Regions from separate parts of the Micromonospora sp. WMMA1976 genome, predicted to be linked through region 2. Evidence: riboswitches for the same ligand, from Rfam matches in the RefSeq annotation. Region 2 holds a riboswitch; the other holds the start of a gene.
The links. A riboswitch is a leader RNA that binds a small molecule or an ion and turns the genes downstream of it on or off. The one in region 2 is predicted to bind thiamine pyrophosphate.
Positions count from the first base shown of each region.

Region 1 (10,781 bases), 690 kb from region 2:
GCACCGCGAGTTCGACGGCGATGGCGACGGCCGGGGCCACCGGGTCGAGCGTCGCCACCAGGATCAGCGTGAAGACCACGGCGGCGGCCAGCTTCGCCACCGGGTTGCGCCGGGCCAGCGGTGCGCCGGGTGCGGCGACCGGTTCGAGGCCGATCACGCGACCACCCCGTCGGGGGAGCGGGGCAGGGTGAGCGTCCGGTCGGCCAGCGCGGCGACGAAGTCCTCGTCGTGGGTCACCGTGACCACGCCGTGCCCGGCGTCGCGCAGCTCGGCGAGCAGGTCGACCAGCTCCAGCCAGGTCCGCCGGTCCTGGCCGAACGTGGGCTCGTCGCAGATCAGCAGGCGGGGCGCGGTGGCCAGGGCCGTCGCCACGCTCAGCCGCCGCGCCTCCCCACCCGAGAGGGTGTACGGGTTGGCGCCGGCCAGCCGGTCCAGCCGCAACCGGTGCAGCAGCTCGTCGACGGTGGCGGTGACCGCCGACTCGGGCCGGCCGGTGCGGCGCGGGCCGAGCGCCAGTTCGTCGCGCACAGTGGCGGTGACGAACTGGTGTTCCGGGTCCTGGAACACCGAACCGATCCGGCGTACCAGCGCGGGTGCCCGCCAGCGGTGCGGGGGAGTACGTGCGTCCCGCCCGGCGAGTTCCGCCGACGCGGTGACGGCGCCCGTGCCGGGCTTCAGCAGGCCGCCCAGGAGCAGTGCCAGTGTGGACTTGCCGGCCCCGTTGGGGCCGAGGACGGCGAGCGCCTCGCCGGCGCGTACCCGAAGATCGGTGGGGTCGAGCCGCGGCGGCAGGCCGAGCCGCTCCGCGGTGAGCAGCACGTCGCCGGGCGGCGTGGTGGCGTGCCGGGGCGGCGCGACGTGCCCGGGTACCCAGACCCCGGCGGCGGCCAGCGCCTCGCCGTGCGCGGCGAAGACCGCGTCGGGCGCCCCGTCGGCGCGGACCCCGCCGCCGGGTTCCAGCACCACGACGCGGTCGACAAGCGGCAGCGCCTCGGTGACCCGGTGCTCGACCAGGACCATCGTGGTGTCCGGGTCGAGCGCATTCGCGACGGCCCGGCGGATCAGGCCGGCGCCGGCCGGGTCGAGGTTGGCGGTAGGCTCGTCGAGCAGCAGCAGCCCGGGGCGCAGCGCGAGCGTGCCGGCCAGCGCGAGCCGCTGCTGCTCGCCGCCGCTGAGCGCGGCGGTGGGGCGGTCCCTGTCGTACGGGAAGCCGACCCGGTGCAGCGCCTCGTCGACGCGGGGCCAGATCTCCCCGGCGGGTACGCCACGGTTCTCCAGCCCGAACGCCACGTCGTCACCGGAGCGGGCCATGACGAGTTGGGATACCGGGTCCTGGAAGACGATGCCGACGCGCTCGCGGGCCTTGCGCGGGTCCAGCCCGTCGATCTCGACGGTTCCCTCCTGCTCGCCGGAGTCCTCCGGCAGCAGCCCGGCCAGCGCCGCCAGCAGCGTGCTCTTGCCGGCGCCGGAGGGTCCGAGCAGCAGCACCCGCTCGCCGCTCTCCACGCGCAGATCCACCCCGCGCAGAGCCCAGCGTTTCCGTCCCCCGTGCCGCCACCCGAACCCCCGCAGTACCACCCCGCTCACCGCCCACCCACCCCCTCTCCCGGCCCAGCCTGCGTGATCAAGGAGTTCGCGTCCGGGAAACCGTGCCCGGCGGACGCAAACTCCTTGATCACCGGGGCGGTGCGAGGCGAGCCTCAGACCAGGGCGCGATCCCGGCCGGCGGGGAAGCGGTCCAGGACGCCGGTGTTCGCCAGCGCGCGGGTGAGGACGTGCGCGCCCAGACCGGCGACGATCGTGGCGCTGACAATCGTGATCAGCGCGTACGGGAGGCGGTAGGAGGCGAAGTCGAACGCCTTGTTCCAGTAGACGAAGTCGAAGATCGCCGCGCCGAGACCGGTCAGCGCACCGGCCAGCACCGCCACCGGCAGTCGGAACGAGCGGTACCGGAACGCGGCGAAGGCCAGCTCGGCGCCGATGCCCTGCATCAGGCCCTGGAGGATCACGATGCTCGCCCACTGGCTGCCCAGCAGGGCGGAGATGATCGCGGCCACGGTCTCGCAGTACAGCGCAGCGCCCGGCTTGCGGATGATCAGGCCGGCGAGCACCGCCGGGATCAGCCACACGCCGTAGAGCACGGCCTGTGCCGGCGGGAAGAACGCGAACGCCGCGTCGGTGGCGCTCCAGAGCAGGCCCCAGGCCCAGAAGACGACGCCGAAGGCGACGGCGATGACCGAGGCGACGACGATGTCGACGGTACGCCAGCGGTTGCTGTCGGTACGGTTCACGGTTGGCTCCCAGTTCGTCGAGGTGAACCAGGAGAAGACGCACGCCGCGCCCGGTGGTCACCGGACGGCGACGCGGCTGGAGGTCGACCGAACTCCCTGCGCTGGCATTACCCAGATCAGGTTCGAGGGTCTGCGGGCACCGGCCCGCACTCTCAGCGCTGTGCGCTCCCCTGTCGGATGTGAAGTTGTCTCGTCGCAGACGCTAGCACCGACCACGGCCCCCGGCCCAGCAGGGCGAGTGTCGGTATGGTGGCGATCATGCTGGTGGATGCGCGGGGACTGACGTTCGAGGTACGCGCCGGCGGCCCCGAGGGCGGTGATCCCGTCCTGCTGCTGCACGGCTTCCCGCAGCACTCCGGTGAGTGGGACGCGGTCACGCCCGCGCTGCACGCCGCCGGGCTGCGCACGTACGCGCTCGACCAGCGCGGCTACTCGCCCGGCGCGCGTCCGGCCGACGTCGGGGCGTACCGGATTCCGGAGCTGGTGGCCGACGCGGCCGCGGTGCTCGACGCGCTCGGGGTGACTCGCGCCCACGTGGTCGGCCACGACTGGGGCGCGATCGTGGCGTGGGGCCTGGCGGCGGCGCACCCGGACCGGGTGCGGACGCTGACCGCGGTGTCGGTGCCGCACCCGTCCGCGATGGGCCACGCGCTCGCCACCGACCCCCGGCAGAAGGTCAAGTCCGCGTACATCGCGTTGTTCCGCAAGCCCGGTACGGCGGAGAAGGTGCTGCTGGCGTGGAACGGCGCCACGCTGCGCAAGCTGCTGAGCGGCGTGGGCGACGCCGAAGCGGTCGCCCGGTACGCCGAGCCGATGCGCGAGCCGGGCGCGTTGACGGCGGCGCTGAACTGGTACCGCGCGATGACCGGGGCGGACATGAAGGCGGTCGCGCCGGTCGGGGTGCCTACTACGTTCGTCTGGAGCGACAAGGACGTGGCGATCGGCCGGACGGCCGCGCAGGCGTGCGCGGCGCACGTCACCGGTGACTACCGGTTCGTGACGCTGTCCTGCGTCAGCCACTGGATCCCGGACGAGGCGCCCGGCCCGCTGGCCGAGGCGATCCTCGCCCGGTGCGCAGGAACGGAGGAGGCATGACGGTGAGCGCCGAGGCGTACCTGGCGGTGGTGACCGAGACGATCGGCCGGGTCGCCGCCGAGCAGCGGCAGAACGTCGCCGAAGCGGCCGACCTGATCGCGGCGGCACTGCAGGCCGACGGGGTGGTGCACGCGTTCGGCACCGGGCACTCCGAGGCGCTGGCCATGGAGATCGCCGGGCGGGCCGGCGGCCTGGTGCCCACCAACCGGATCGCGCTGCGTGACCTGGTGCTGGTCGGCGGCGACCCGGCCGACGTGCTCGGCCCGAAGCTGGAACGCGATCCGGCGGTGGCGCACCGCCTCTACGAGCTGGCGCCGATCCGGCCGCAGGACGTGTTCGTGCTGGCCTCGAACTCGGGCGTGAACGGGGCGATGGTCGAGTTCGCGTCCGTCGTGAAGGAACGCGGGCACGGCCTGGTGGCGATCACCTCCGCGCAGCACTCGGCGCGGATGACCTCGCGGCACCCGTCCGGCCGCAAGCTCGCCGACTTCGCCGACGTGGTGCTGGACAACGGTGCCCCGTACGGCGACGCCACGCTGCCGCTACCCGGCGGCGGCGCGGTCGGCGCGGTCTCCTCGATCACTGCCGCGCTGCTGGCCCAGCAGATCGTCACCGAGGTGGTGGCCCGGCTGGTCGCGGCGGGGCAGCGCCCGCCGGTCTACCTGTCCGCGAACATCACCGGCGGCGACGAGCACAACGCCGAGCTGGAGGCACGGTACGCGGGCCGCATCCGCCGGGGATCCTGAACCGGTTTCGTGATCAGCCGTACGGGGCACAGGCGCTCCTGCCGGTGGGCGTTCACCCGCCGGCCGTGCCGTCTCCCGGGGAGGTCCGCGAGTGTCAAAGGAATCCGAGAAGCAGCGCTGGCAGCGCAACTTCGCCGATCTGTTGCAGGAGCTGCGGGTCGCGCAGACAGGCGTGCAGATCCTCTTCGCCTTCCTGCTGACGCTGCCGTTCAGCAACGGGTTCGGCCGGACCACGGAGTTCCAGCGCGACGTCTACATCCTGGCGCTGCTGACCGCCGCCGCGTCCGCCGCGATGATCATCTCTCCGGTCGCGTTCCACCGGGCGCTGTTCCGGCAGGGGCGTAAGCCGGAGCTGGTCCGGTTCGCCCACCGGATGGCCACCGGCGGCCTGTTCTTCATGCTGATCGCGATGGTCAGCTCGGTCCTGCTGGTCACCGACTTCGTGCTGGACCGGCCGATCGCGTTCCTGCTCAGCGCGCTCACCGGCGTGTGGTTCCTGATCTTCTGGGCGATCCTGCCGTTCAGCAGGCGCAACTGGGGTGAGGACGACATCGACGACGAGGACGACAGCCCTCAGTCGCTGACCGACTGACGGTCCGCCAAATCGGACGTGCACGCAGCGCTACCCCTGGGTAACACCCGGGGGTAGCGTCGTTTTCGTCGCACGTGTCGACGCAGCCGGACCGACGAGGAGGCAGCCGTGACCACGACCCAGAACAGCCGGCCCGAGTCACCGGACGGCGCGGGGCCGCTGCCCACCGAGGCGGGCCAGGTCTCCGAGAAGGAGGCCCGCCAGGTCGCCGAGGCGGCCCGCGAGTCGGCCTGGGACCGGCCCAGCTTCGGCAAGGAACTGTTCCTCGGCCGGTTCCGGCTCGACCTGATCGACCCGTGGCCCCGCCCCGACCCGGCCGAGGTGGCCCGCGCCGACGAGTTCCTCGGCGCGCTGCGCGCTTACCTGACGTCCGAGGTGGACGGCGAGGCGATCGAGCGGGACGCGCGCATCCCCGACGAGGTGTTCCACGGCCTGGCCGGGCTCGGCACGTTCGGCATGAAGATCGACCGGAAGTACGGCGGGCTCGGCCTGAGCAACCTGCACTACTGCCGGGCGCTGATGCTCGTCGGCTCGGTGAACCCGGCGGTCAGCGCGCTGCTCTCCGCACACCAGTCGATCGGCGTGCCGCAGCCGCTGAAGATGTTCGGCACGCCCGAGCAGAAGGATCGGTTCCTGCCCCGGCTCGCCGCCGGTGAGGTCTCCGCGTTCCTGCTCACCGAACCGGACGTCGGCTCAGACCCGGCCCGGCTCGCCACCACCGCCGAGCCCACCGCCGACGGCACCGGCTACCGGCTCAACGGGGTGAAGCTCTGGGCCACCAACGGCACGCTCGCCACGCTGCTGGTGGTGATGGCCCGGGTGCCGGCCGGTGAGGGGCGGCGCGGCGGCATCACCGCGTTCGTGGTGGAGGGCGACAGCGACGGCATCACCGTGGAGCGGCGCAACTCCTTCGTCGGGCTGCGCGGCCTGGAGAACAGCCTCACCCGGTTCCACGACGTGTTCGTGCCGAAGGAGAACGTGATCGGCGGCGAGGGCAAGGGCCTGAAGATCGCGCTGACCACGTTGAACACCGGCCGGCTCTCGCTGCCGGCCATGTGCGTCGGCGCCGGCAAGTGGGCGCTCAACGTGGCCCGCGAGTGGGCGGCGGACCGGGTCCAGTGGGGCCGCCCGGTGGGCGAGCACGAGGCGGTGGCGAAGAAGCTGTCCTTCATCGCCGCCACCACGTACGGCATGGAGTCGATGCTCGACCTGTCCTGCATGCTCGCCGACGACGACCGCAACGACATCCGGATCGAGGCGGCGCTGGTCAAGCTCTACGCCAGCGAGATGGCCTGGCGGATCGCCGACGAGCTGATCCAGATCCGCGGTGGCCGCGGCTACGAGACGGCCGACTCGCTCGCCGCTCGCGGGGAACGGCCGGCCGCCGTCGAGCAGCTCCTGCGCGACCTGCGGATCAACCGGATCTTCGAGGGCTCCACCGAGATCATGCACCTGTTGATCGCCCGCGAGGCGGTCGACGCGCACCTGTCCGTCGCGGGCGACATCATCGACCCGGACGCGGGGCTGGGCCGCAAGGCGAAGGCGGGCGCGCGGGCCGGCGCCTTCTACGCGAAGTGGCTGCCCACGCTCGCCGTCGGCAAGGGGCAGACGCCCGGGGCGTACCAGGAGTTCGGGCCGCTGGCCGGGCACCTGCGCCACGTCGAGCGGACCTCCCGCAAGCTGGCCCGGTCGACGTTCTACGCGATGTCCCGCTGGCAGGGGAAGATGGAGCGCAAGCAGGCGTTCCTCGGCCGGGTGGTGGACATCGGCGCGGAGCTGTTCGCGATGAGCGCGGTCTGCGTCCGGGCCTACGCCGAGCGGGACGCGCACCCGGAGAACGTCGAGCTGGCCGACCTGTTCTGCCGTCAGGCGCGGCTGCGCGTCGACGAGCTGTTCACCGGCCTGTGGTCGAACACCGACTCGGTCGACGTGGCCGCCGCCAAGCGGATCGTCGCCGGCCGGTACGCCTCGGTGGAGGAGGGTGTCGTCACCCCGCCCGCCGACCTGCCCTGGGTGGCCCGCTGGGAACCGGGGGCGTCCACCGAGCAGGACGTCCGCCGTCGCATCCCGCCCGCCGGCTGACCCCGCCCCGCCCGCCCGGCGGTCGTCCCACCCGGACGGCCGCCGCGGGCGGTCAGCGCGCGATCGCCCAGGCCAGGACGCCGGCCAGGATCAGGCCGTTGAGCCCGGCCAGCACCAGGTACGCCGACGGCGGGATCTTGCGGCCCTTGCGGACGAAACTCACCAGCACGGCCGCGTACCCGAGCAGCAGCACGGCGACGACGATCAGGAAGTACAGCACCCGCACACCTTACCGGCCGCCGCGCAGCCCCAGTTCGCGCAGCTCCAGCGCGGCGAGCGCGTCGACAGTCGCGTCGTCGCCGCGCCGCCACGCCTCGGCGACGTCGGGCGCGATCCGGGTCAGCTTCGACAGCGGCTGACCCGCCAGTGCGCGCAGCGCCAGCAGGTCCCGGCCGGCCGGGACGCCCGCCAGGGCCTTCGCCGCGCCGGCCCGGCGCATCCAGCGCAGGCGCAGCGGCAGCCAGCCGAACAGCACCAGGCCGAGCGGGAACACCAGCACCGCGACGGTCAGCCCGAGCGCGAGCTGCCCGACCAGCTCCTGCTGGTCGCGGCCCGCCTCGGCGACCGCGCGGGCGGCGTCGGCGGCACGGGTGAACGGCGCGGTCAGCTCGTCGCCGACGATCGGCACCCGGCCGACCTTGCCGCCGGCGTCGGCCAGGTTGTCGGCGAGACCACCGCCGGCCCCCTCCAGCTTCTGCCCGGGTACGGCGAGCTTCTCGACCACGTCGTGCAGCCACAGCGCGAAGCGGATCGCCGCGTACACCCAGACGACCACGAGCAGGTCGGTGAGGAACTGGCGGACGGCGGTGGGAAAACGGTCGGCGTAGATCTTCACGCCGGACAGCGTCCCACGGCGCGGGCGCGTCGGCACCTGGCCGATTTCCCGCTCAGTGCGACCCTTCACCGGCGTGACTGACGGCGTCCGCCACGATGTGCGCGACGTGGTCGTCGACCAGCGCGTACGCGATCTCCCGGCCGCGCCGCGACCCGCGCACCACCCCGGCGCCGCGCAGCACCCGCAGGTGCTGGGAGACCAGCGGCTGCGGCGCACCGAGCTTCTCGACCAGCTCGTGCACGCAGCGCTCGCCCTCGGCCAGCTCGCTGACGATCGCGAGCCGGATCGGGGCCGAGAGCGCGCGCAGCAGGTCACCCGCACCCTCGAAGGCGTCGTACCCGTTCGTGCCGGTCACCCTGTAACGGTAACCAATCCCAGCTGCGCCGGCGGGCAGGGCCTCACCGCAGCAGCACCTCGTGCTCGACCGGCTCGGGCGGGGGCGTGGCCCGGTCGGCCCGCACCCGCCGCCGCAGCGCCCGCACACCGGCCGCCGCGAGCGCGACCAGCAGGAACGAGCCGATCGCGACGAGCACCACCGACGCGCCGGGCGCGGTGTCGGCGGTGGCGGCCACCCAGACCCCGGTGCCGGCGGCGAACAGGCCCAGCGCCATGGCCGCCGTCATGGTGGAGCGGAAGCCCCGGGTCACCTGCTGCGCGGTCGCCACCGGCACCACCATCAGCGCGCTGATCAGCAGCACCCCGACCGCCCGCATCGCGATGGTCACGGTGACCGCGGTACCGACCGCGATGACCAGGTTCAGTGTCCGCACCGGCAGGCCGGACACCCGGGCGTACTCCTCGTCGTGGCACACCGCGAACAGCGCCGGACGCAGCACCAGCATGGTCACCAGCAGCACCACGCCGAGGACGCCGATGGTGATCAGGTCGGTGCGGGAGGTGGTGGTCAGCGACCCGAACAGGTACGCGTTGAGCGACCCGCTGCTGGCGTCGGAGAGCCCGACCAGCATCACGCCACCGGCGATGCCGCCGTAGAACAGCAGCGCCAGCGCCAGGTCACCGGAGGTGCGCCCGTACGCGCGGACCAGCTCGATCACCACCGCGCCGAGCGTCGCGGCGATCACCGCCACCAGCACGGGCGAGCGGTTGAGCAGCAGCCCCGCGCCGACGCCGGTGAGCGCCACGTGCCCGAGCCCGTCGCCGATCAACGCCAGCCGCCGCTGCACCAGGTAGATGCCGAGCGCCGGGGCGGCCAAACCGATGATCAGCGCGCCGACCAGGGCGCGGAGCATGAAGTCGTACTGGAAGAGATCCATCTCAGATGCCTGTCCAGAGCCGGGCGGGCTCCTCGTCGCAGTGCGGGTGCACGTGCTCGTGGTCCGGGTCGGCGTGGTGACCGGCCGGTTCGGGCACCGCGCCGTCGTGGGCGATCCCGCCCTGGTGCACCACCACGGCCCGGCTGATCAGCGGGCGCAGCGGGCCCAGCTCGTGCGCGACGAGCAGCACCGTGCCGCCGCCGTCGCGGAACGCGCGCAGCGCCCCGGCGAACGCCTCCTGGCTCGCCGCGTCCACCCCGGCGGTCGGCTCGTCGAGCACCAGCAGCTCCGGCCGGCCGGCCAGCGCGCGGGCGATCAGGGTGCGTTGCTGCTGGCCGCCGGAGAGCGTCGACACCGGGTCGCCGGCCCGGTCGGCGAGCCCGACCGCGTCCAGCGCCGCCGCCACCGCCTCCCGGTCCGCCCGCCCGGCCGGACGCAGTACGCCCCGGCGGGCCAGCCGCCCGGACGCCACCACCTCGCGCACGGTGGCTGGTACTCCGCTGCCCGCGCCGAGCCGCTGCGGCACGTACCCGATGCGGTGCCACTGCCGGAAGCGGCGCTGCGGCGTGCCGAACAGGGCGACCGACCCGGCGCCGACCGGCACCAGGCCGAGCGCGGCGCGCACGAGCGTCGACTTGCCGGAGCCGTTGGCGCCGAGCACGGCGACCACCTCTGAAGCGGTCACTGTCAGCGAGACGTCACGCAGCACCGGGCGGCCGTCGTAGCCGACGGTGGCGTGCGCGATCTCGATCACGGGTGAGGTCATGAACAGTCCAGAGCGGTTCGCAGGGTCTGCAGGTTGGTGCGCATCGCGGAGAGGTAGTCGCCGTCGGCGGGCGGGCCCTCCAGTGGGTCCAGGACCGCCGTCTTCGCCCCGACCTCACGCGCGATCGTCTCGGCGACCTTCGGGCTGACGAGCGTCTCGAAGAAGATCGTGCCGGCCTGGTGCTCCCGGGCCTCCTCGGCGACCTCGGCGAGGCGCTTCGGGGACGGCTCGGACTCCGGGGTGAGCCCGCTGATGCCGATCTGCTCCAGCTGGTAGCGCTCGGTCAGATAGCCGAACGCGGTGTGGCTGGTGACGATCTCCCGGCGCTGGCAGGTGCGCAGGCCGTCGGCGTACTCGGTGTCGAGCTTCGTCAGCTCGGCGCGCAGCGCGCCGGCGCGGGCGGTGTAGTCGGCGGCGTGGTCCGGGTCGGCCTTGCCGAGCCGCTCGGCGAGCTTGTCGCCGATGGTGGCCAGCCGGGTCGGGTCGAGCCAGACGTGCGGGTCCTTGCCGCCGCCCTCCTCGGTGTGCCCGGCCTCGCCCTCGTGGTCGTGGTCGTGCCCACCGGCGGCGGCGTCCCGCAGCGGCGTGACGCCCGCCACGTCGAACGCGCGGTCGCCGCCGTTCTGCTCCACCGCCTCGTCCACCGCCGGCTGGAAGCCGCTGAGGTAGACGACCACGTCGGCGTCGACCACCTGGCCGACCTGGCGCGGGTTGAGTTCCAGGTCGTGCGGCTCGGCGCCCGGCTTGGTGAGGTTGCTGACCGCGACCGTGTCGCCGCCGATCCGCTCGGCGAGGAACTGGAGCGGGTAGAACGCGGCCACCACGTCGACCCTGCCGGGCTCGCTCGCGCCGCCCGAGCCGTCGGCGCAGGCGGTCAGGCCGGCGGCGGCGAGCAGGGCGGTGGTTGCGGCGGTCAGGATGCGGCGCGGTGCACGAACGGTCATGGGCTCAACTGTCCGCGACAACGAAAACTATTGTCAAAAACGCATGATTGCATGTCAGCGCAGGTCAGCTCGGCTCTGCTTCGTGCGGTCAGCCGACCATGAGCTTCGCCAGCGCCACCGCGATCAACAAGGTCAACATCACCAGCCGGAGCATCC
Region 1 covers NZ_CP114912.1:4,768,115-4,778,895, reverse strand. Annotated here, with positions in the region: gene O7546_RS21875 (energy-coupling factor transporter transmembrane component T) at 1-157, opposite strand, end outside; gene O7546_RS21870 (ABC transporter ATP-binding protein) at 154-1,587, opposite strand; gene O7546_RS21865 (ECF transporter S component) at 1,701-2,291, opposite strand; TPP riboswitch at 2,367-2,473, opposite strand; gene O7546_RS21860 (alpha/beta hydrolase) at 2,550-3,386, shown strand; gene O7546_RS21855 (SIS domain-containing protein) at 3,383-4,132, shown strand; gene O7546_RS21850 (DUF6328 family protein) at 4,224-4,724, shown strand; gene O7546_RS21845 (acyl-CoA dehydrogenase family protein) at 4,833-6,806, shown strand; gene O7546_RS21840 (hypothetical protein) at 6,859-7,026, opposite strand; gene O7546_RS21835 (hypothetical protein) at 7,036-7,641, opposite strand; gene O7546_RS21830 (metalloregulator ArsR/SmtB family transcription factor) at 7,694-7,996, opposite strand; gene O7546_RS21825 (metal ABC transporter permease) at 8,040-8,915, opposite strand; gene O7546_RS21820 (metal ABC transporter ATP-binding protein) at 8,917-9,681, opposite strand; gene O7546_RS21815 (metal ABC transporter substrate-binding protein) at 9,678-10,625, opposite strand; gene O7546_RS21810 (DUF6703 family protein) at 10,714-10,781, opposite strand, start outside.
Region 1: another riboswitch for thiamine pyrophosphate. It lies ahead of O7546_RS21865 (ECF transporter S component); the one in region 2 lies ahead of thiE (thiamine phosphate synthase).

Region 2 (10,781 bases):
GATGCCCAGCCCGGAACCGATCGGCGACCCGGCCGGCATCACCGCCGCGCAGCCCACGTCGGCCAGCCGCCGCGCCAGCACCGGATCGTCCGAGGTGTACGGCAGCACGGTGAACCCGTCGGCCACCAGTTCCTCGACGGCGCGCAGCAGCTCCACCCCGTCGGGCAGGAGCGTGCGCTCGTCGCCGATCACCTCCAGCTTCACCCAGTCGGTGTCGAACGCCTCCCGGGCCAGGTGCGCCGTCTTCACCGCCTCCACCGCGGTACGGCAGCCGGCCGTGTTCGGCAGCAGCCGTACACCGCACCGCTCCACCAGGTCGAGCAGGCCGCCCGACCCGCCGGGTGTGGTGTCCACCCGGCGCAGCGCCAACGTCACCAGCTCGGTGCCGGAAGCGCGGATCGCCTGCTCCAGCACGTGCAGGTTGGCCGCGCCGCCGGTGCCGAGGACGAGCCGGGAGCCGAACGCGACCCCGCCGATCTCCAGCGTGGACATGCCGTTCACCCGCCCTGGGTGGCGCTGAGCACCTCGACGCGATCGCCGTCGCGCAGGACGCTCGCCGACCAGCCGCCGCGCGGCACCACCTCGCCGTTCACCGCTACGGCGAGCCCGCGCTCCCGGTCGGTGACGGTGCGGACCACCTCGGCGACGGTGACGCCCTCGGGCAGCGTCCGGCCGGTGCCGTTGACGATCAGTTCCACGTGCGCTCCTTCCCGAAGCGGTCCGGGGTGAAGGGGGCGAGCGCGGGATCCGGCTCGCCGGTGACGATCAGCTCGGTGACCAGGTCGGCGGTGACCGGGGTGAGCACGATGCCGTGCCGGTGGTGCCCGGTCGCCGCGAGCACGCCCGGCTGCCCGGGCAGCGGCCCGATGATCGGCGCGTTGTCCGGCGTACCCGGACGCAGCCCGGCGACTGCCTCCACCACTTCGTACTCGACGAGTTCCGGCACCAGTTCGGCGGCGGCGCGCAGCAGCGTCAGCACGCCACCGGCGGTGACAGCGGTGTCCGCGCGCTCCTCCACAGTCGCCCCGACCACGACCTCACCGCTGTCCCGGGGCACCAGGTAGACCGACTCGCTGTCCGCGTACCCCCGGATCACGTGCCGGAAGCCCGGCGGACCGCCACCGGGCGCGCGCAGCCGCAGCACCTGGCCCTTCACCGGCCGGACCGGCAGGCCGGTCAGCGCCGCCGCGCCGCAGCCCGCCGCGACCACAGTGACCCGCGCGTCCAGCTCGGACAGCGCGCCGACGCGGGCCGGGCGCAGCTCCACCCCGGCGCGCTCGGCGGCCGTGCGCAGCGCGGCGACCAGCCGCCGCGGGTCGACCTGGTGGTCGCCGGGCGCGACAGCGCCGCCGCGCACGCGCGGCGCCAGCGCCGGTTCGCGGTCGCGCAGCTCCGAGGGGCGCAGCGGCGTGATCGGCAGTCCCAACCCCCGTTGGTACGACCACAGCCGCCCCGCCTCGGCCAGGTCGTCGGCGGTGAGCCCGACGACGAGCGTGCCCTCGGTGCGGTGGCCGAGGTCGACGCCGCTCGCCTCGGTCAGCTCAGCGGCGAAGCCGGGCCAGCGGGCGGCCGACTCGACGAGCAGCGCGGTGAGTTCGTGCTCACCGAAGTACGCCTCGGCAACCGGCGACAGCATCCCGGCGGCCACCGACGAGGCGCCCGACCCGGGCCGGTCGTCGTGCACTACCACGCGCAGTCCGCGCTGCGCGCACCGCCACGCGATCGCGAGTCCCACCGGCCCGGCGCCCACCACCGCCACGTCGGCCGGGCTCATCGCGTCAGCGCCAGCAGCAGCTCGGCGGTGGCGTGCGCGGGATCGGCGGCCAGGCTGAGCGCGCCGACAACCGCCACCCCGTACGCCCCGGCGGCCCGCAGCGCCGGCACGGTCGCGGCGGTCACCCCGCCGATCGCGATCACCGGCACGCTCACCGCCTCGGCGACCGCACGTACCCCGCCAGGGCCGATCGGGTCCGGCAGGCCGGACTTGGTGGTGGTGGCGTGGCACGGGCCCACGCCCAGGTAGCTCGCTCCCGCGTCCACCGCCGCGCGGGCGCCTACCGGCTCCCGGGCGGTCGCGCCGAGCACCGCGTCCGGACCGAGCACCCGGCGCGCGGCTGCGACCGGCAGGTCGTCCGCGCCGACGTGGCCACCGGCGGCGTCCACCGCGAGCGCCACGTGCAGCCGGTCGTTGACCAGGCACCGCGCCCCGTACGGCCGGCACGCCTCGGTCACGCGGCACGCCAGCTCGTACGCCTGCCGGTCGGTGGCGTCGTCCTCCACGCGCACCTGCACGACGAGGTCGGCGCCCGCCACCGGCAGGGCGGCACGCAGCACGGCGAGCGGGTCACGCCCCGGCCGGGTGTCGGTGATGAGATGCAGTCGTCCCAGGGACAGCACGGCAACGCTCCTCCCTGCGCCGGCATTACCCGGATCAGGTTCGACGGTCGGGGGCTCCCAGCCCCCCTCTCAGCCCGGTCCGCACCGGGCTCCCGTGGGTCACTTGCGGCCTACCGTACGACGCCTCCCGCCCGTACGGAAGCCCGGGTGAGGTTTTTCCCAGACACCAGCCGTCCGCCGGATCGGGGCAGCGGGTGACCGTCCCGTCACGACACGCTGCCCGGATGTCCGTTCCCGCCCGCGTCCCGCGCCGCCTGGCGACAGTGCCGTTCCGGGGCGGCAGTGCCGTCTCCGAAGGGCTGCTCACCTGGACGATGCTGCGCGGGCCGGCGTGGATCCGCCTGCTGCCGGACGTGTACGTGCACCGGGACGGATACCGCGCCGGCGACCATCGGATGTGGTGCGAGGCGGTGGCGTTGCGCCTGCCCACGGGTGCCGTGCTGGCGGGACGCAGCGCCGCGTGGCTGTTCGGCGCGGACGTGCTCACCCGCGACGCGCCGGTCAGCGTGCTGCTGCCGACTGCTGCTCGACTGCGACCGCACCCACGGATGCGGGTGGTCCGGTCGCCGCTGCCGGAGCGGGACCACACCCTCGTCGGCGGGCTGCCGGTCACCACCCCGCTGCGCACCGCGTTCGACCTGGGCCGCCACGGCACCCGCGTCGACGCGCTCGTCGCCATCGACGCGTTGCTGCGTCGCCGGGTCGTGAAGCTGCCCTGCCTGCGGGCCTACGCCGCCGCCCGGTCGCGCTGGCCGGGTGCTCCGCTGCTGCGGGAGGTGCTGGCGCTGGCCGAGCCGTTGAGCGAGTCCCCGATGGAGACACGGTTGCGGCTGCTTCTGCTCGACGCCGGCCTCGGCCCGCTCGTCGCTCAGCACGAGGTACGCGCCGGCGGACGTTTCGTGGCCCGGGTGGACCTGGCCTGGCCGGCGCTCCGCCTCGCGGTCGAGTACGACGGCGACCACCACCGCGAACGGGCGCACTTCCGGCGGGACGTGGCACGCCTGAACGCGCTCCGCGCGGCCGGGTGGGTGGTGCTGCGGTTCACCGCCGACGACGTGCTACGCCGCCCCGACGCCACAGTCGCCCTGGTCCGCCAGGCCCTGGCCGAACGTCTCGCCACCGCAGCAAACCATGACCCACGCCCGCAGCTCCGCCCCACCCCGGCCCGCCACCCGCCGCCTGGCCGGGCCGGGCGCCACGGGCGTCGGAAGGCCGCCCGCAGACACCTATGGCGTTCCACTCGCGACTGAATCTGGCGACGAGTGGAACGCCATAGGTGTTTCAAGGCCCCTTTGACACCCATGCCGTTCCACCCATCGTGAGCGCTGCCTCTGAGTGGAACGTTATGGGTGTCTCCGCGCGCGGGCGGCCACGGTGGGCGCACGCCCGCAGCGCGGGGCAAGCCCCGACGCTCGCACGACGACGAGCGGACGCACCTGCGACGCGCGGGCGGACCGAACACGGGTGGACCGAGCACGCGGGCGGATCCGACGCGCGAGCGGGCTCGCCTGCACCGGCGCGGACAGTCAGAGGATGGCGTCGAGGGCGTCCAGGTCCTCGTCGGACGGCTGCCACGTCCCGGCCTCGGCGTTGGCGCTCACCTGGGCCGGAGTCGTGGCGCCGGCGATCACGGAGGTGACTGCGGGACGGGCGGCCAGGCCACCGATGGCCACCTGGAGCATGGTGATGCCGCGCTCGGCCGCGTACGCCTCGATCGCCTCGATGACGTCCCAGCGCGCGGCGGCCAGCCGCTCGGCGTACCGGCCGCCACCGGCCAGGCGGCTGCCCGCTGGGGGCGCCTCGCCGCGCTTGTACTTACCGGTGAGCAGCCCGTTGGCGAGCGGGAAGAACGGCAGCATGCCGAGGCCGAACCGCTCGCAGGCGGGGATCACCTCGTCCTCCACCCCGCGTTCGACCAGCGAGTAGTGGTTCTGCGCGGAGATGAACCGGGTACGCCCCTGCGACGACGCGGTCCAGTCGGCGTCGGCGATCTGCCAGCCGGCGAAGTTGGAGTTGCCGAGGTAGCGCACCTTGCCGGCGGTCACCAGGTCGTCCAGCGCGGCGAGCGTCTCGTCGATCGGGGTGCCCGGGTCCGGCTCGTGCATCTGGTACAGGTCGATGTGGTCGGTGCCGAGCCGGCGCAGCGACGCCTCGACCGCGCGGGCGATGTAGCGGCGGGCGCCCCGGGCACCGTGATCCGGCCCGTTCGCGCCGTTCATGTCCATGCCGAACTTGGTGGCCACCACCACGTCGTCGCGGCGGCCCTTGAGCGCCTGGCCGAGCAGTTCCTCGGAGGCGCCCTGCGGCTCGCCGTAGATGTCGGCGGTGTCGAAGAAGTTGATCCCGGCGTCGAGCGCGGCGTCCACCACCGCCCGGGTGCCGTCGCTGTCGAGTTTGCGGCCGAAGTTGTTGCAGCCGATACCGACCACTGACACCACGAGCCCGGAGTCGCCCAGCCGGCGATAGGTCATCTCACTCACGAGATCCACCCTATGCCCGCTGCCGGGTGTCATCCGGGCAGCGGCAACACCTCGGCGGCCAGCGTCCGGGCGGCGGCGATCGTCGCCGCCAGCTCGGACGGGGTACGCCCCACCGCGCCCAGCAGCGCCTGCGTCCGCTCGGCGAAGTCCGGCGGCGCACCCGGCAGGCGTCCGGCGGACGCGATCATGCCCTTCTCGTTCACGAGCCACCGCCCGGCGCGGCCGTGCAGCGCGTGGACCAGCACGCCGACCACCCGGAACAGGCAGCCCGCCACGTAGCCGGCGTCGCCCCCGGCCGCGCCCTTGGCCGCGCCGTCGAGCAGCAGCCCGGTCTCCCAGCCGCCGGCGACCAGCGCGGCGCCGAGCGCGGGCGGGTAGTCGACGGTCTCGGCCCGCAGCGCGGTCAGCTCGCCGGTCGGGTCGCCGAGCACCCGCCCGAGCGCCACCTCCCCGGCGTACGCGTGCGAGTAGAAGCCGAGCGGGTGCCCGGCCTGCGCCTCGACCGTGTAACGGCCGGCCCGGCAGTCCGCCCACACCCGGTGCACCCGGTCCAGGTCGCGGTAGATCCAGTCCACCGCGACGCCGCCGACACGCAGCCAGCCGCCCCCGTCGACCCACGGTCCCCAGCCGCCCGGTGCGGTGAGGTCCACCGGCCCGTCGGCGATCGAGGCGGCCACCGCGCGCAGCCCGGCCACGTCCGGCGTACCCCGGTAGTAGAGGCCCAGGTCCCAGTCGGAGTCGGGCCGGTGGTCGCCGCGGGCGCGGCTGCCGCCGAGGGCCACCGCGACCACACCGTCCACCGCGCACAGCCGGTCGGCCAGCTCCCGGTCGATCATCAGCCCACGTCCCAGACCGGCTCCGGCGTCTCCACCACGTCGCCGTCGCCCCGGAACAGCACGAACCGGTCGAAGGTACGGGTGAACCACCTGTCGTGTGTCACAGCGACCACAGTCCCCTCGAACGCGGTCAGCCCGGCCTCCAGCGCCTCGGCCGAGGCCAGGTCGAGGTTGTCGGTGGGCTCGTCGAGCAGCAGCAGCGTCGCCCCGGACAGCTCCAGCAGCAGCACCAGGAAGCGGGCCTGCTGCCCGCCGGAGAGCGTGCCGAACCGCTGGTCGCCCTGAGCGGCGAGCTCGTACCGGGACAGCGCCGCCATCGCCGCGTGCCGGTCCATGCCGGCCCGGTGGTCGTCGCCGCGCCACAGCACCTCGACGAGTGTCTTGGCCATCAGCTCCGGCCGGTCGTGGGTCTGCGAGAAGTGCCCGGGCCGGACCCGCGCGCCGAGCCGCACCACGCCGCCGTGCGCGACAGGTGCGAGGGCGCCGGCGCCGTCGACGGGGGTGTTTCCCGGCTCCGGGTCGGTGCCGCCCCGGGCCAGCAGGCGCAGGAAGTGCGACTTGCCGGTGCCGTTCGCGCCGAGCACCGCGACCCGGTCGCCGTACCAGAGTTCCAGGTCGAACGGGTACGTCAGGCCGTCCAGCTCCAGTTGCTCGGCGATGACCGCGCGCTTGCCGGTCCGCCCGCCGGTCAGGCGCATCCGGATGTCCTGGTCCTTCGGGGGTACGGGCGGCGGCCCGGCCTCCTCGAACTTGCGCAACCGGGTCTGCGCGGCCTGGTAGCGGGACGCCATCCCGTCGTTGTACGCGGCCTTCTGCTTGTACATCAGCATCAGCTCGCGCAGCTTCTGGTGTTCCTCGTCCCAGCGTTTGCGCAGCTCGTCGAGGCGGGCGTGCCGGGCCACCCGCGCGGAGTGCCAGCTCGCGAAGCCGCCCGGGTGCACCCAGGCGCTGCCGCCCTCCACCGCGACGACCCGGTCGGCGGTCTGCGCCAGCAGTTCCCGGTCGTGCGAGACGTACAGCACGGACTTGCCCGACTCGCGCAGGCGCGCCTCCAGCCAACGTTTGCCGGGTACGTCGAGGAAGTTGTCCGGCTCGTCGAGCAGCAGCACCTCGTCCGGGCCGCGCAGCAGCAGTTCCAGCGCGAAGCGTTTCTGCTGGCCGCCGGAGAGCGTGCGGACCGGCCGTTCCCGGGCGCTGTCCCACGGCAGGTCCAGCACGATGGTGGCGACGGTGTCGAAGAGGACCTCCGCGTCGTACCCGCCGGTCTCACCCCAGGCGGCCAGCGCCTCGGCGTACGCGAGCTGGGTCTTGGCGGCGGCGGAGCTGTACTTGCCGCGCACCTCGGCCGCCCGCATGGCCGCCTCGGTCTCGGCGAGCCGCCGCCCGGCGTCGCGCAGCGCCGGCGGTGCCAGCGACAGGGCGAGGTCGGCGAGCGTGGACTCGTCACCGATCATGCCGATGAACTGCCGCATCACGCCCAGCCCACCGGAGCGGGCGATCGCGCCGGTCTTCACCGGCAGGTCACCGGCGACCATCCGCAGCAGCGTGGTCTTGCCGGCGCCGTTCGGGCCGACCAGCGCCACCTTGGCACCCTCACCGACCCGGAACGAGACGTCACTGAACAGCTCACGCCCGTCCGGGAGGATGTGCCCCACTCCTGCCACGTCCACGTATCCCACGCGGGCATCCTGCCCGAGCCGGGTCGGTGGACGACACCGGATTACCGGGTGACCCGCAGCACCCGGTAGCCCTTCTGGCTGGCGTGCCGCTCGACGGACCAGCCCTGCTCGACCAGCCAGCGGTGCAGCGAGTCGCCGCCGAGGTGCCGGGCGACGACCAGCCAGGCCACGCCGTCCGGGGCGAGGCGGGGCAGCCAGCGCAGCAGCAGGGCGTGCAGTTCCGGCTTGCCGATGTGGATCGGCGGGTTGGACCAGATCTGGGTGAAGGTGACGTCGTCCGGCAGTTCGTCCGGCGCGACGGCGCGTACCCGGTCGGCGGCGCCGATCCTTACCGCGTTGTCGGTGGTGAGGGCGCGGGCGCGCTCGTTGACGTCCACGGCCCAGACGGTGGCTTTCGGCGCGACGGTGGCGAGGACGCAGGTGATCGGGCCGAAGCCGCAGCCGATGTCGAGCAGCGCGCCGGTGACGTCGGCGGCCGGCAGGTCGGCCTTGCGCAGCAGCACGGCGGTGCCCGGGTCGAGCCGGTCGGCGGAGAAGACGCCACCGGCCGAGCCGAGTGTGTAGTCGCGCCCGGCGACGGTGAACTCGACCTCGCGCGGGCGGGCCGGGGCCGAGGGTTCAGCGGTGAAGTAGTGGTCGCCGGTCACGCAGGCATTCTCGCACCGGGCCGGGGCGGTTCCGGCGACGGTGTCACCGGCGGAGCCGGACGCCACTCCGCCAGAATTTCCTGATATTACCCCTGAAAGGGACAATCAGTCCTACTCTATGCCACATGGTGTACCGGTACGAGTCCGATGAGGACGCCTTCCTGGAGTACCCGAATCCCGGGTCGGCCCCGAACGGGCCCGCAGCCACGACGCCGCCGCCCGCGGGTCCGTCACGCTCCCGGTTCCCCACGCCGTCGCTGCCCCCGCCGCCGCGCCCGCAACCGGCGCTGCCGCCGGCCGGCACGGCCGAGCAGGCCATCCCCGACGGGCAGGCGGTGGCAGACGACGCCCGCGCACCCGTTCCGGCACCACCGGCCCCGGCGCCGGCACCCGGACGGCCCGCGCCACCACGGGAGCCCTCCCCGGTGCCGCAGCCCGCGCCGCCCATGCCCGCGCCCGTACCGGCGGCGGTGGACCGGCCGACGGTGCCGATCCCGGCCAGCCCCACCGCCCGCGCCGCCGACGTCTCCGAGCTGCCCCGGACCCGGCGCGCCGAACGCCGCGGCGGCGGCCGGTTCTGGCAGACGCTCGTCGGCGGCGCCGCCGTCCTGCTGCTGCTCTCGCTCACCGGGCTCGCCGTCGCGGCTCTGCTCGACGAACGCACCGCCACGCCCCCGGCTGGCCAGCCGACCCCGCAGCCGACCGAGTCCAGCACCCCGTCCGGCGGCACCGACCTGGACTCCCGGGACACCGACCAGGCGTCACTCACCGCCAAGGAGGTCTTCCCGACAAAGGATCTGGTGGTCACCGACGGGAAGCCCGCATACCGGGTGCTGAAGACCCAGGCCAGCCCGAAGTGCCAGGTAGCGGCCACCGGCGAGATCGCCGACCTGCTGGTCCGGCTCGGCTGCAACCAGGTCGTGCGGGGCACGCTCCGCTCCCCCGACGGCGACCACCTGATCACCGCCGGTCTGTTCAACCTCACCGACGTGGCCACCGCCCAGCGGGTACGCGACCGCATCCGGCCGCTGCTCGACGCGCGCCAGGGACGGTTCCGTGGCATGGCGGCCGGCGACGACACCGAGGCGGTGGAACGGGCCGCGGCCCGGGTCGCCTGGCAGGTACGCGGACACTACGTCGCCTACTGCCTGGTCACCCGCGCCGACGGGGAACGTATCCCGAGCGACGACGCGACCGCCCGCGAGATCATGTTCGACATGGTCGAGCTGCACCTCAACCGGAGTGTGCTGGACCGTCGCGCGGCGGCCGGCACGGCCGGGCAGCCCGACGCCGAATCGGCCGGGGACAGCGCCGGTCAGCGGGGCACGGACTGAGCCGGGCTCAGCCCTCGGCCACCGGCACCCGCAACCGGCGGGTCGCCTCGGCCCGGCGGGCGTACTCGGCCGGGTCGGCCGGGTAGCCCACAGCGACCAGGGCGAGGCCGTGCGCCGGCGCCACTGTCACCTCGCTGGAGCGCTCACGCCGGGTCAGCAGGCCGGCCGGCCACTGGACCGGCCGCCGCCCGTCGCCGGCCACCAGCATCGCCCCGACCAGGCTGCGTACCATGTTCTGGCAGAACGCGTCGGCCTGCACGGTGGCGACAAGGATCCCGTCCGGGTCGCGCCGCCAGTCCAGCCGGGTCACCTCGCGCAGCGTGGTGGCGTTCTCCTTGCGCCGGCAGTACGCGGCGAAGTCGTGCTCGCCCACCAGCCCGGCGGCGGCGGCGTTCAGGGCCGCCAGGTCCAACGGCTTGGGCCAGGCCAGGGTGTCCCGGCGGCGTAGCGGCTCGGCACCCCACGGGGCGTCGGTGACCCGGTACTCGTAGCGCCGAAACGTGGCCGAGAACCGGGCGTCGAAGTCGGCGGGCACCTCGGTCATCGCGCGTACCCGGGCATCTGGCGGCAGGAGCCGGGCCAGCCGGCGCAGCAGCCGGCCCTCGTGCTCCCGCCACACGGGAGTCGGCAGGTCGAGGTGGCAGACCTGCCCGGTGGCGTGCACCCCGGCGTCGGTACGCCCGGCCACCGTCAGGCCGGTCGCCGTGCCCGCGCCGAGCACCAGGTCCAGCGTCTGCATGAGTACGCCGGCCACTGTGCGCCGGGTCGGCTGGGGCGCCCAGCCGGAGAAGTCGGTGCCGTCGTACGAGACGTCCAGCCGCAGCCGGGTCCGCTCGTCCACCTCGTACCTCCTGTCGACGGCGACGGGCCCGGCACCCCCGAGGGGATGCCGGGCCCGGTCGAGCCTGATGTCAGGCCTTGTCGTTCTCGGTGGCCTCGTCGCTGTCCTCACGGGCGGCGGCGGTGTCACCCGACGCGGAGACCGGCGCCTCGGCGTCCTGGTCACCGGCGCTGGAGCGCGGGGTCTCCTCGGCCGGGGCCAGGGCCTCGACCTTGTCCTGCTGCGCGGCCTTGCGGGCGGCGGTCTTCTTGTTCGCCTTCGGCTCGGCGACCTGAAGCTCCTCCACCAGCTCGATGATCGCCATCGGAGCGGCGTCACCCTTGCGCGGACCGGTCTTCACGATCCGGGTGTAGCCACCGTTGCGGTTGGCGTACCGGGGCGCGATCTGGTCGAACAGGGCGTAGACCACGTCCTTGTCCTTGACGACGCCCAGCACGCGGCGGCGCGAGGCGAGGTCGCCGCGCTTGGCCTTGGTGATGAGCTGCTCGGCCAGCGGACGCAGCCGCCGGGCCTTCGTCTCGGTGGTCTGGATCTTGCCGTGCTGGAACAGCGCAGTGGCCAGGTTGG
Region 2 covers NZ_CP114912.1:5,461,385-5,472,165, forward strand. Annotated here, with positions in the region: gene O7546_RS25050 (thiazole synthase) at 1-501, opposite strand, end outside; gene thiS (sulfur carrier protein ThiS) at 498-698, opposite strand; gene thiO (glycine oxidase ThiO) at 689-1,774, opposite strand; gene thiE (thiamine phosphate synthase) at 1,771-2,397, opposite strand; TPP riboswitch at 2,392-2,503, opposite strand; gene O7546_RS25070 (DUF559 domain-containing protein) at 2,622-3,647, shown strand; gene O7546_RS25075 (aldo/keto reductase) at 3,924-4,886, opposite strand; gene O7546_RS25080 (nucleotidyltransferase domain-containing protein) at 4,907-5,713, opposite strand; gene O7546_RS25085 (ATP-binding cassette domain-containing protein) at 5,713-7,392, opposite strand; gene O7546_RS25090 (methyltransferase) at 7,434-8,039, opposite strand; gene O7546_RS25095 (hypothetical protein) at 8,165-9,373, shown strand; gene truA (tRNA pseudouridine(38-40) synthase TruA) at 9,381-10,214, opposite strand; gene rplQ (50S ribosomal protein L17) at 10,285-10,781, opposite strand, start outside.